3 regions of the Planococcus maritimus genome follow, and region 2 is predicted to be linked to each of the others. Evidence: riboswitches for the same ligand, from Rfam matches in the RefSeq annotation. Region 2 holds a riboswitch; each other region holds the start of a gene.
What was found. Region 2 has a riboswitch for lysine ahead of BBI11_RS06795 (aspartate kinase). Riboswitches for the same ligand answer to the same signal wherever they lie in the genome.
Positions count from the first base shown of each region.

Region 1: linked by a shared signal. The riboswitch ahead of dapA (4-hydroxy-tetrahydrodipicolinate synthase) and the one ahead of BBI11_RS06795 (aspartate kinase) in region 2 are both predicted to bind lysine.
Region 3: linked by a shared signal. The riboswitch ahead of BBI11_RS05805 (Na+/H+ antiporter NhaC family protein) and the one ahead of BBI11_RS06795 (aspartate kinase) in region 2 are both predicted to bind lysine.

Region 1 covers NZ_CP016538.2:2,922,157-2,926,137, forward strand. Annotated here, with positions in the region: gene ypfJ (KPN_02809 family neutral zinc metallopeptidase) at 1-804, opposite strand, end outside; gene BBI11_RS14455 (class I SAM-dependent methyltransferase) at 864-1,460, opposite strand; lysine riboswitch at 1,613-1,791, shown strand; gene dapA (4-hydroxy-tetrahydrodipicolinate synthase) at 1,918-2,808, shown strand; gene BBI11_RS14465 (STAS domain-containing protein) at 2,853-3,689, opposite strand; gene BBI11_RS14470 (cell wall-binding repeat-containing protein) at 3,816-3,981, opposite strand, start outside.
Region 2 covers NZ_CP016538.2:1,347,444-1,351,424, reverse strand. Annotated here, with positions in the region: gene sdhA (succinate dehydrogenase flavoprotein subunit) at 1-13, opposite strand, end outside; gene BBI11_RS06800 (succinate dehydrogenase cytochrome b558 subunit) at 59-670, opposite strand; gene BBI11_RS06795 (aspartate kinase) at 1,053-2,279, opposite strand; lysine riboswitch at 2,383-2,557, opposite strand; gene uvrC (excinuclease ABC subunit UvrC) at 2,599-3,981, opposite strand, start outside.
Region 3 covers NZ_CP016538.2:1,160,050-1,164,030, forward strand. Annotated here, with positions in the region: gene BBI11_RS05795 (sulfite exporter TauE/SafE family protein) at 1-523, shown strand, start outside; gene BBI11_RS05800 (bifunctional metallophosphatase/5'-nucleotidase) at 536-1,879, shown strand; lysine riboswitch at 1,951-2,132, shown strand; gene BBI11_RS05805 (Na+/H+ antiporter NhaC family protein) at 2,243-3,817, shown strand.

The DNA of each region.
Region 1 (3,981 bases), 1.6 Mb from region 2:
ACCTGCTTGAAAGCCTTTATAGAACCATTCTTTGCGCTGCTCCGAAGTACCGTGCGTAAAGCTTTCCGGAACGGCATAGCCGCGCGTCCGCTTCTGGATCGTATCATCGCCAACTGCACTCGCTGCAGTCAAGGCTTCTTCTAGATCGCCTTCTTCCAAATAGCCCATGCCTTGAGCATGATGTGCCCAGACGCCCGATAAATAATCCGCCTGCAACTCCAGACGCACTTGCAATTGGTTGTATTCCGTCTCGCTTAGCTGATTACGCGCCTGCTGCACGTCTCCAAGCACACCGAGCAGATTCTGCACATGGTGGCCGACTTCATGTGCTACGACATACGCCATCGCAAAATCACCGGGCGCATTGAACTGGCGCTCTAATTCGTCATAAAAACTTAAGTCGATATACAATTTGGAATCCGCCGGGCAATAAAACGGCCCTGTCGCAGCACCTGCCATGCCACAAGCTGACTGGACACTCCCAGAAAACAGCACCAAAGTCGGCTCGACATACTCCATGCCTTCTTCAGCAAATACTTCTGCCCAAACCTCTTCTGTATCCGCGAGAACGACCGATACGAAATCGGCAAGTTCTTCTTCCCGCTCACTCGCCACATATGGTTCGGAGTTAGAATCCCCTCCGCCCTCGCCGCCAAGGATCGCCCCCGGGTCACCCCCGAGAAATGTGATCAACAAGACAATCAGCAAGCCGCCAATTCCGCCGCCGGCAAGAACCGGTCCGCCGACACCGCGCCCTCTCCTGTCCTCTACATTTTTACTGCCCGCTCGCCCTTTCCATTTCATAACCGAAACCCTCTTTCCGCTTTCATTTTAATAAAGCTATACCCGTTTCAGCGGAAGATTCAATCCCACTTCGGCAACCGGTAAATCAGAAACCGCTCGCGCGGATCTTCCGTCTCTACTGGCAGCTCGATGTCGCCGGTCCATTCAAAAGCGGTACGTCGTTCGAGAAAGTCGGTATACTCGACCGATGGATAAAATAACATCACGACGATTTCCCGTGGATGCTCCGCCACAGACGCCAAAATCCTGTCTATCACCGTCATAAAAACCGGATCGGAAAATGGATTGAAAAAATAAAACCAGCGATCTTCCGGCTGTACCTCATAGTTTTGCGCATAGCCATTGATGAACTCGATGTCCGGGTTTCCTTTATAATTTTTCAAGTTCCGAAGCGAAGCCTCGTGCAGCGATGGGTCGACTTCCACTCCTGCCGACGGCGTCCCAAACAGATGGTGCGCCAAAAAATTCAAGCGTCCTTTGCCACTCCCGAAGTCAACCAGCCTGCCGCTGCCTTTCAGCGGATGCGCACGGAATAATCGAGCTAGCCAGGCATAAGGCGTCACTTCGAAACGGTGCTCATGCATCGACGCGTTAAAGCCCATTTGTTCGCCGCCCGTTTGGATATTCAATTGACGGTCCATTTGCTGATCATTCATTTGAATGCCTCCCTTTTATACATCAACTCATATTCAAGGTTTATACCTAAATTTCCCACATATTACAAAATAAAAAACGCATTTCTACTTGCCATTCCCATTTCTTTCTGTTATATTACAGCTAATTCAATAATTTCTTGCTTCCTTAGCGGAGCGAGGATAGAGGCGCAAAAACCATCAGTACGCAACCCGAGGAGTATGGGCTCTTAGGACGGTTGCCGAAAGGGGGATTTGCCGAAGCGGCAGGATGCTCATATTCCTGTGCGCTGGTTCTGCACTGAAGAAGTGCCGGACTGTCATATAGGAAACTATATGGAGGGCTATCTGACGAACAGGAACGATGGGTAAACATTGTTTCTAACGGCAGCAACGGGCCCCCGTTGCTGCCTTTTTGTTTACTGCGGACCGGCCCCCACCTCTAACTTTTGAAAAAAACTTAGAAAAGGGTGTGTTCTCTATGAATTTCGGTCAAGTGATCACTGCGATGGCGACGCCATTCGATGCAAACGGTGAAATCGATTTTCAGGCAACAACAAATCTTGTGGAATATTTGATCAATAACGGCTCTGACGGCATCGTCGTCGCCGGAACAACCGGCGAATCGCCGACTTTGTCGATAGACGAAAAAGTGGCATTGTTTGTCCATGTTGTTACCGTAGCCGATGGGCGCGCGAAAATCATCGCGGGCACTGGCTCGAACAACACGCGTGCATCGGTCGCTTTGACCGAGCAAGCAGAGCAAGCGGGCGTCGACGGTGTCATGCTCGTCACTCCTTACTATAACAAACCGTCGCAAGAAGGCATGTATCGCCATTTTGAAGCGATCGCAAGTGCGACGACGCTTCCGGTCATGCTTTACAACATCCCAGGCCGCAGTGTTGTCAATCTATCGGTCGATACCATCGTCCGCCTGTCGCTCATCGACAATATCACCAGCGTTAAAGAAGCAAGCGGTGATTTGGATGCTGCTTCTGAAATCATCGAACGCACTGGCACTGGCTTCGCTGTCTATAGCGGCGATGATAGCTTGACCTTGCCGATGCTTTCTATTGGCGGAACCGGTATCGTGTCGGTCGCTTCGCATATCATTGGCAATGACATGCAAGACATGATCAAAATGTTCCGCACCGGCGATACGGTTGGAGCCGCTGCGCTTCACCGCCAATTGCTGCCGACAATGAAAGCTTTGTTCGCAGCACCAAGCCCAAGCCCTGTCAAAGCGGCACTCAACTTGATGGGAGTGCCAGTCGGCGGCGTACGCTTGCCGATGCTCGCTTTAACCGCAGAAGAAACCGCGACGCTGCAACAATTCCTGCCGTCCGCGAAACAAGACGCCGTCACCAATTAAAAAAAGCTTCGCCGCTCCTTTTTCGGGAGCAGCGAAGCTTTTTTTTAGTTATACATCTTTTCCAAGGCTCGTTTCAAGCTGCCCCCGATATTTAAGGTGCGCACATCAACGCCAAGTGCCGTCATGGATTGCGCCGTTTCCGGCCGGATTCCTGTCAGCACTGCTTCGACACCGATCAGCCCAAGCGACTGGATGATTTTGATAATTTGCTCTGCCACCATCGTATCTACACGGACAACTCCGGATAAATCGACAATCAAGGTGCTAATTTTCAATTCACTGGCAGACAATAAGGTTCGTTCTAAAATATAACGCGCCCGGTCGATTTCGATGCTGCCGACTAATGGCAAAATCGCAACTGAATCACTAATCGGAACGACGGGTGCGGACAATTCCAGAAACTCCTTACGCGCGGTTGCCAGATTTCGTTGATAAGAAGTGGTGTAAGCGTGAGTATAAGCATACGTCGCGTGATCCAAAAGTGCATGCAATAGTTCTGCTGCATCGTACGTTATTTCCGGGGAAATAGTTAAGCGGCGGCCTTCGCTTTTAATCAAAGTCGCGATGTGCTTTCGGTACAAGGCGGTTTCCGCAAGCGCCACGTCCAATGTCATGCCATGCGCTAAAAAGAAATTGCCGGTCGCAGTTCCCCATTTTTCCATATCCGCCATAATCTTCTCTTCATAGCAGCTATTCTGTATCGACGTCCCCAACAAATCGATGAAGCGGACGCGCTCTTCCAATACCATCGCTGAAAACTCCTGATTGCTCTCTAAAGTTTGTAATGATGAGTCCGCATGCCGCTCTTCCTGAATCAATCCTGCAATCATATATTTTTCCTCTACCACTCGTTTACCGAATAACACCATTTCCTTTTCCATGGCTACCTCCGTTAGTTGCTGACAGCTTTATTTCTTTCGATAGATTCATTATACCCAATGTCTTATACCTGAATAGTCTTTTATTGCATAAAAAATACCCGCCGGATGGCAGGCATTTTTAAAATATTATTTAGCGAACAATTTTTTCAATGTATCAGATGAAACGGCCCCTTCGCCGCCTAAGATCGTGTAGTAGGAATACTTCGTGCTAAAGTCTTGAATTTGCTCTTTAGAAGCGGCTGTTGGTGTTTTAGCCGTTAAGACCAAAGGCCCGCCATACAAAGCAGCTAAA
Region 2 (3,981 bases):
TGCCTTTCGCCATTGTAGTGTTCACTCCTCTTTTAATTCACCAATGTTTAGGACATTCTTAAATGAATGCAAACAATGCTCTGATACCAATGATCGATAATACAATAAAGACTAGAAGTGTGAAATAAGTTGAGTAGCGCTGTGCTTTCGCTGAAACCGTGATTCCCCACGTTACAAAGAAAGACCACAATCCGTTCGCAAAGTGGAACGTTGCAGACAAGACACCGACAACATAAAACGCAAACATCAACGGATTCGACAAGATGTTTTCCATCATGTTGAAATCTGCTTCACCTGCGCCAATCGCCACTTGGAACCTTGTCTCAAAAATGTGCCATGCGATAAAGACCACTAGGAAAACCCCGGTGTAGCGCTGTGCAACAAACAACATGTTGCGCATGTAGCTGTAATGTCCCGGGTTGTTTTTCGCCGTGAACGCTATGTATAATCCGTAGAAAGCATGATACATTAGCGGCAAGTAGATGACGAAAATCTCCAGGAAAATGACGAATGGAAGATTTGCCATGAAGTGGGCAGCTTGGTTAAACGCTTCCACGCCTTGCGTAGCGAAATGGTTGACGATCAAATGCTGCGTCAAGAACAATCCGATTGGAATGACCCCGAGTAAAGAGTGCAGCCTGCGCATTAAAAATTCACGATTGTTATCCAAAAATTTTACCCCCCTCAAAAACATTTGTTGGCAACGTAAACATTTCCCTATATCAGGAAAATATCTTCACGTCACTGTAAGCATCATGTACAAGAATATGACATATTTATTGTACTCCCCCCCTCTAGGAGCGTCAAGGCAAGGGAGCGTTTTTAAGCGCTTCCTATCTAGGGTTTAAGGGGTCTTTTGCAAATAGTAAATAGGAAAGAATTCATGAAAAGCTATATTTTTATTTCGAAACAGCCGAGATACAGGCATCCGTTTCGAGTATTTATAAGCTCGTATAGGACCACTGCGACATGATTTCAAATTTGAACAAAATGTGAATCTTTACACAATCAATCAGTAACAGAAAAAAGCCCAGCTCGGCTGGGCTTTTCGCTTATGTGACAGAGGCTGGCGTTAGTTCATATGCGTCGTGAAGCGCATTCGCTGAGCTCTCCATTTTGCTTGCCGGCACGACAACAGAGACTTTGATTTCTGAAGTGCTGACCATTTTCACTGGCACATCCTGCGTGCGAAGAATGTCGAACATTTTCGCCGCGACACCTGGATTCGATACCATTCCAGAGCCGACGATGGATACTTTCGCCAAGCCGGTTTCGATATCGATGGCGTTATAGCCGATATGCTCTTGCGCTTCCGACAACACGCGCTGCGCTTCTGCCAGGCTGTCTTCTTTGATGGAGAACGAAACAGATGGCGGGAACTCTTCGCTAATGCTCTGTACAATAATATCGACATCGATCAAATGATCCGCTAAGATCGTGAAAATATTGGCGAGCGACCCGTTAAACGGCTTCGTGTAACTAACAGTAATGCGGGCGATGTCTTTTTCAAATGCTACACCGCGCACGATTAGATTTTTTTCCACAGTGATCACCTCTTGAATGATAGTCCCCGGTTCATCCGAGTAGCTGGCCCGTACAGAAAGGGGCACTTGATTGTTCTTAGCAAATTCCACGGCGCGCGGATGAAGTACACCCGCACCCAAATTCGCCAGTTCAAGCATTTCGTCATATGAAATCTGTTCGAGCTTGCGGGCGCCTGTGACATAACGGGGATCGGATGTATAAACTCCGTCAACGTCCGTATAAATCTCACATTTTTCCGCGCCTAGTGCGCCGGCAAGCGCCACAGCAGTTGTATCGGAGCCACCGCGGCCGAGTGTTGTGATATTGCCGCTCTTATCGACGCCTTGGAACCCTGCGACCACGCAGAACAAGCCCAGGTCAAGCGCTTCTTCCAAACGCTCAGTGTGGATGGTTTCGATGCGCGCATTGCGCGGAACCGATTCCGTCTCGATTCCCGCCTGCCACCCGGTAAAGCTTAATGCATCATGGCCAAGCTGCTTAAAGGCCATCGCTAATAGCGAAATGGTTACTTGTTCGCCAGTTGCCAATAACATGTCCATTTCACGCTTTGGCGGCTCAGCAGAAATCTCTCCCGCCAGGCCTAGCAGCGTGTCAGTCGTCTTGCCCATCGCGGAAACGACGATGACGACGCGTTTGCCTTGTTGTTTTTCACGGATGGCGCGTTTTGCGACGCCTACGATTTTGTCAGGTGACGCCACAGACGTCCCTCCAAATTTCATTACGATTGTTGTCATTCTCTCCACTCCCACTTAAGATAAGTGGCCCTCAACAAAAAAGAGGCAACTCGCCGAATGCCCGGCAAGCTACCTCTCTTCTCATGTACGATTTCAAACGTCCATGTGAGATAGCCCTCCAGAGTTAAACTCTGACAGCCCTGCATTTCTTAAATGCAGAACCAGCATACGCGCAAGCAGTGCGACGTAAACTTCGGCGGGCGTCCCTTTCGGCATCCTTCGCAGATTCTGCAAATCTCGGAATGCTTACTCTTGACGTCCGCTCCTCTATCATCACTTTTCAAAAGTGATTCAATTGTGTTCTTACAATACCATGAAGTTATTCTTGTTGCAACGGCTGTTCCTTAAAATGCTGTTCGATTTCTGCGGCCAGCTTCTCGGGAATACCTGCCTGTTGGATTTCCGCAGCATTCGCTTCTTTGATTTTTCGCACCGACCCAAAATGCTTCAACAATTGTTGCTTGCGCTTCGGCCCGACACCTTGCAGACCGTCGAGTGCGGATTGAATCGAATTCTTGCCGCGCAATTGGCGGTGGAACGTGATGACGAATCGGTGGACTTCATCTTGTATGCGCTGCAATAAATAAAATGCTTCGCTTGTGCGTTTAAGTTCCACCATCTCGATTGGGTTGCCGTACAGCAACTGGGAAGTTTGGTGCTTGGCATCTTTAGCGAGACCTGCGATTGGGATGTCGAGGCCGAGTTCGTCTTCAACGATTTCGCGTGCCGATTCAATCTGGCCTTTGCCACCGTCGATAATGATCAAGTCAGGCAAGGGCAGGCCATCTTTCAGCACGCGGCTATAACGCCTGCGAACCACTTCACGCATGGCTGCATAATCATCGGGCTTTTGGGCAGAGCGCGTTTTATATTTGCGGTAATCTTTCTTCGATGGTTTGCCGTCAATGAAGACAACCATCGCAGATACGGCATCCGCTCCTTGAATATGAGAGTTATCGAATGCTTCGATACGCAAAGGCGTGTGGATATTCATTGCTTCGCCCAGTTCGTTGCAAGCACCGACCGTCCGCTCTTCCTGGCGCTCGAGCAGCTGGAATTTTTCCTTGATGGCAATTTCCGCATTTTTTTGCGCGAGTTGCACCAAATCTTTTTTCTTGCCACGTTGCGGGACAAGTACTTTCGCCCCGAGCCATTCTTTCAGGAATTCTTCATCTTCAGCTTCTTGCAGCAAGATTTCGTTTGGCTTGATATGGTCCGGTTTTTCATAAAACTGTCCAAGGAAAGTCAAAAATTCCTCATCCGGGTCTCGGTATAAAGGAAACATCGAAACTTCGCGTTCGATCAGCTTTCCTTGTCGCACGAAGAAGACCTGTATGCATATCCACCCTTTATCGACCGCGTAAGCGAAAACGTCACGGTTGGTGAAATCGTTCATCGCCATTTTCTGTTTTTCCATGACCGATTCGATGTGGCTGATTTGGTCGCGGTATTCTTTTGCCCGTTCGAACTCCAGATTCTCCGCCGCCTCACTCATCTTCTCCGTCAGGTCTTGCTTGACTTCACGAAAGCCGCCGTTGAGAAAACGGCTGATGCCATCGATCATTTCCTTATACGTGTCTTTCTCCACCGGCTTAACACAAGGTGCTAGGCATTGGCCGAGATGATAGTACAGACAAACACGGTCCGGCATCGTATGGCATTTGCGGAGCGGATACAACCGGTCCAGCAGCTTTTTCGTTTC
Region 3 (3,981 bases), 190 kb from region 2:
GCCGTCTTTTCAATTGTATTTCGGCTTGTTGTTAGTGTGTTTGTCGCTTTTGTTATTATTAAGAGACCGCTTGAAGGCAGTCAGCTGGTTTGTGGACAACGGCACAAGGAGAAGCTTTTATGACCGCAAAACGGATCAGGAATACATCTACGGCTATCCAATATGGTTTGCGCTCGCATTGACTTTTTTCATCGGCTTTGCATCCGGCCTGTTCGGTATTGGCGGCGGATCGATTCTTGTGCCGGCCATGATCCTGCTGTTTTTATTTCCTCCCCATGTCGCTGTTGGAACGTCGATGCTCATGGTTTTCTTATCGGCCATTGTCAACTCTATTACACATGTCTCGCTTGGGAATGTGCCATGGATTTATACTTTAGCCATTATCCCTTCTGCTTATATCGGAGCAAAGTTAGGGGCAAGGCTGAACCGCAACATCCAATCTGAGACACTAGTTGTCGTGCTGCGGATTGCGTTATTATTATTCGGGCTCCGATCGATTTACGAAGGAATCTTCAGTTCATAAGAGGTGTTTGACATGAGTGAAATCATTCATATTTATCATACAAACGATTTGCATAGCCATTTCACGCATTGGCCGCGTATTCAATCCTTGCTGAAGGGACGCAGGCAGTGGCATGAGGAAGCTGGTGATATGTGTTTGGTGCTCGACATCGGGGACCATGTAGACCGCTCACATCCGTTTACCGAAGGTTCAGCAGGAAAGGGCAATATCGAGCTGCTCAATGAAGCAGGATACGATGCCGTGACGATTGGCAATAACGAAGGGATCACATTATCGAAATCAGAACTCGATGAGCTGTACGATCAAGCTGATTTTTCCATAGTGGTCGCTAATTTAATGGATATGGATGGCAAGCAGCCACCATGGGCCAGCCCAAACAAAATCATTGAAACAACAGATGGCACGAAGATCGGACTCGTCGCTGCTACCGCTGAATTTACGCCCTTTTATCGTCGTCTCGGCTGGCAAGTGACGAGCGGCAGGGAAGCGATCAAGCGTGAGGCGGCAGAAATCCGCCAATCAGTCGATTTGATTATCTGCATGTCGCATCTTGGCATCCGTGAAGATGAGCTTTTGGCTGTCGAATGTCCGGAGATCGATATCATTTTAGGGGCGCATACCCATCATCTATTCCATCAAGGAAAAGAAATCGGCAATACATTGCTCGGGGCTGCCGGCAAATTCGGCTATTATGTCGGCCATATCGAAATTGACCTCGAAACGCGCAAGATGACCGCAGAAGTGATCGAGACTGACCAATTGCCAGAAGCCGATGAAGGGTTCAATGAATACTTGGTCGGTGTTGGTAAACAGCAGATGGCTGAGACTGTCTTCTATAACGAACGCCCCATGAAAGCCGAGTGGTTCAAGCACTCCGCGATGGCCGAGCTGTTCGGCGATGCCTTGGTTTCTTTTGCCACAGCGGATTGCGGGCTCTTCAACGCCGGCATATTTATGGAAGATATGCCGGAAGGCGAAATGACGCGCTACGATTTTCATCGTATGTTGCCGCATCCAATCAATCCGTGCGTTATTGACCTGAGCGGCGCAGAACTGAAGGAAATTTATTTGCAGTCTTTGAACGAAGACTGGCCACAGCTTGAGCTGAAAGGGATGGGCTTTCGAGGAGCGGTATTTGGCCGCATGATCCATAGCGGGATGAACATGCATAACCATCAATTGATGGTGGGCGGCGAACCGGCAGACCCGGATCGCATTTACCGGCTTGCGACTCTCGACCTCTTCACATTCGGTTATTTTTTCCCTGCACTTAAGCGTGCACCGAAGAGTTATTTCATGCCGGAGTTTTTGCGAGATGTGTTCGGTGACTATTTCCGCATGAAAACCGTGAAATAGAACAAACATTCAAAATGGACTGTTAGTTGATTTTCTGTGCATTTTGGGCTATGCTTTTTATGAATTAGATATCGATGGGTAGAGGCTGCAGCCTCCATCAGTAGGATGTGCGAGTTGACCGCGTTGACCACATCTGAAAGGGGAGCTTGCCGAAATTTCCGTCTCCAGGTCAAGGAGTCGGCGATTGGGGACATTTCGAAGAGGAATGCCACTGTCATTTGCAGGTTGCTGCAGATGGAGAGCTACAGGGTTGTTTGATGCTTGTGCACACAGACGAATTGTAGGAAGCCGGTTTATCCATTGGATGAGCCGGCTTTTTTTAGTCTAGGCCTTACCATCAAAATGAATAGGAGGAATCTAATTATGGAAAACACGATTTTTTCGATACTGCCGCCAATCATCGCGATTGCGATGGTGTTGTTGACGCGGCGTGTATTGCTGTCACTCGGTGTGGGTATTGTCGCGGCTGCGCTGATCCTGACTTCGTTTGCGCCAGTAGAGGCCCTGAATGAATTATTCACTTCGTTTGCGGTCATTTTTTGGAACGAGGGCTTTAATGCTTACAATGTCTTTATCATTTTGTTCTTGTTATTGCTAGGCGTCATTACCGCATTCGTTAGCTTGTCTGGCGGTAGCCATGCCTTCGCCGACTGGGCTTCAGCACGCGTGAAAACACGCCGCGGGGCGAAATTGGTTACGGTATTTCTTGGTATCTTGATCTTCATCGACGATTATTTCAACGCGTTGGCGGTCGGGCAAGTTGCACGGCCGATTACAGATCGCTATAAAGTATCACGGGCAAAACTTGCCTATTTCATCGATTCTACAGCGGCTCCAATTTGTGTTGTGTCTCCGGTATCAAGCTGGGGCGCAGCGATCATCGGCATTATCGGCACGATTCTGGCAGGCCAGACTTTCTTGGAGTATTCAGCCTTGGAAGCCTTTCTCTGGATGGCCCCGATGAACTTTTATGTCATCGCGGCATTGGCCATTGTTCTTTTCGTCGCTATCCGTGATGTCGATTTTGGGGAAATGAAAAAGCATGAACGTTTGGCAATTACAGAAGGCCAACTGTTCAATCCGGACAAAGTAATTCCGGGTGAGATGAAAGAAGATTTCCCGAGCCATTCACACGGGCGTGTGCGTGATCTGTTATTGCCGATCTTGCTATTAATCGTCGGAACGGTTGCCGCAATGATCTGGACAGGTTATGTAAACGCGGGAGAAGTATTCGACATCTGGCTCATTTTTGAAAACACGGATGTGCCATTGTCCTTGATCACAGGCGGCCTTATTGGTGCGCTTGCTGCAATTATCCTGTACGCCCTTCAAATCAAACGCAACGAAGTGGCAAAAGTGCAGTGGATCGGTAGAGGCATCTGGGCTGGTATTCAATCGATGGCTGGCGCAGTGTTTATCTTGATCTTTGCCTGGTCGCTGACTTATTTGATCGACGCGCTGCAAACTGGGACTTATCTTGCCGATGCAGTGGCACGCGGCAATGTACCGACTAGTGTACTGCCGGTGTTACTGTTTGTGCTAGCAGGCGTCATGGCCTTTTCAACGGGCACTTCTTGGGGCTCGTTCGGGATCTTGCTGCCGATCGCTGGTACGATCATGATCCAGGCGGAACCTGAGTTATTGCTCGCTTCGTTATCGGCAGTTTTGGCAGGGGCTGTATTCGGAGATCATTGCTCGCCGATTTCGGATACGACCATCTTGTCATCGACAGGTGCAGGGAGTAACCATATGGACCATGTCGTGACACAGCTTCCTTATGCATTGACCTCGGCTGCCATTGCAGCGATAGGGTATATCGTCATAGGCTTTACCGGCTCCTTGCCTTTAGCTCTTGGAGCGGTAGCTATTGTATTGGCAATACTATTCGTTTTCTGGTCTAAGCGTACAACCTTAATGGAAAAACATGAACAGAACTAAGATTTCAAAGGTGGAGATAAACTATCTCCACCTTTTTATTATTGTTATAATAGTTTTTTTGAAAAATTTTCAGAAATTATCTTTACTTTGCACAAGGCCCTAGTTATACTAAATTTAGATTCCAAAATAATCTGAATATAAACAAACTTCCTATTTTTCTGTTA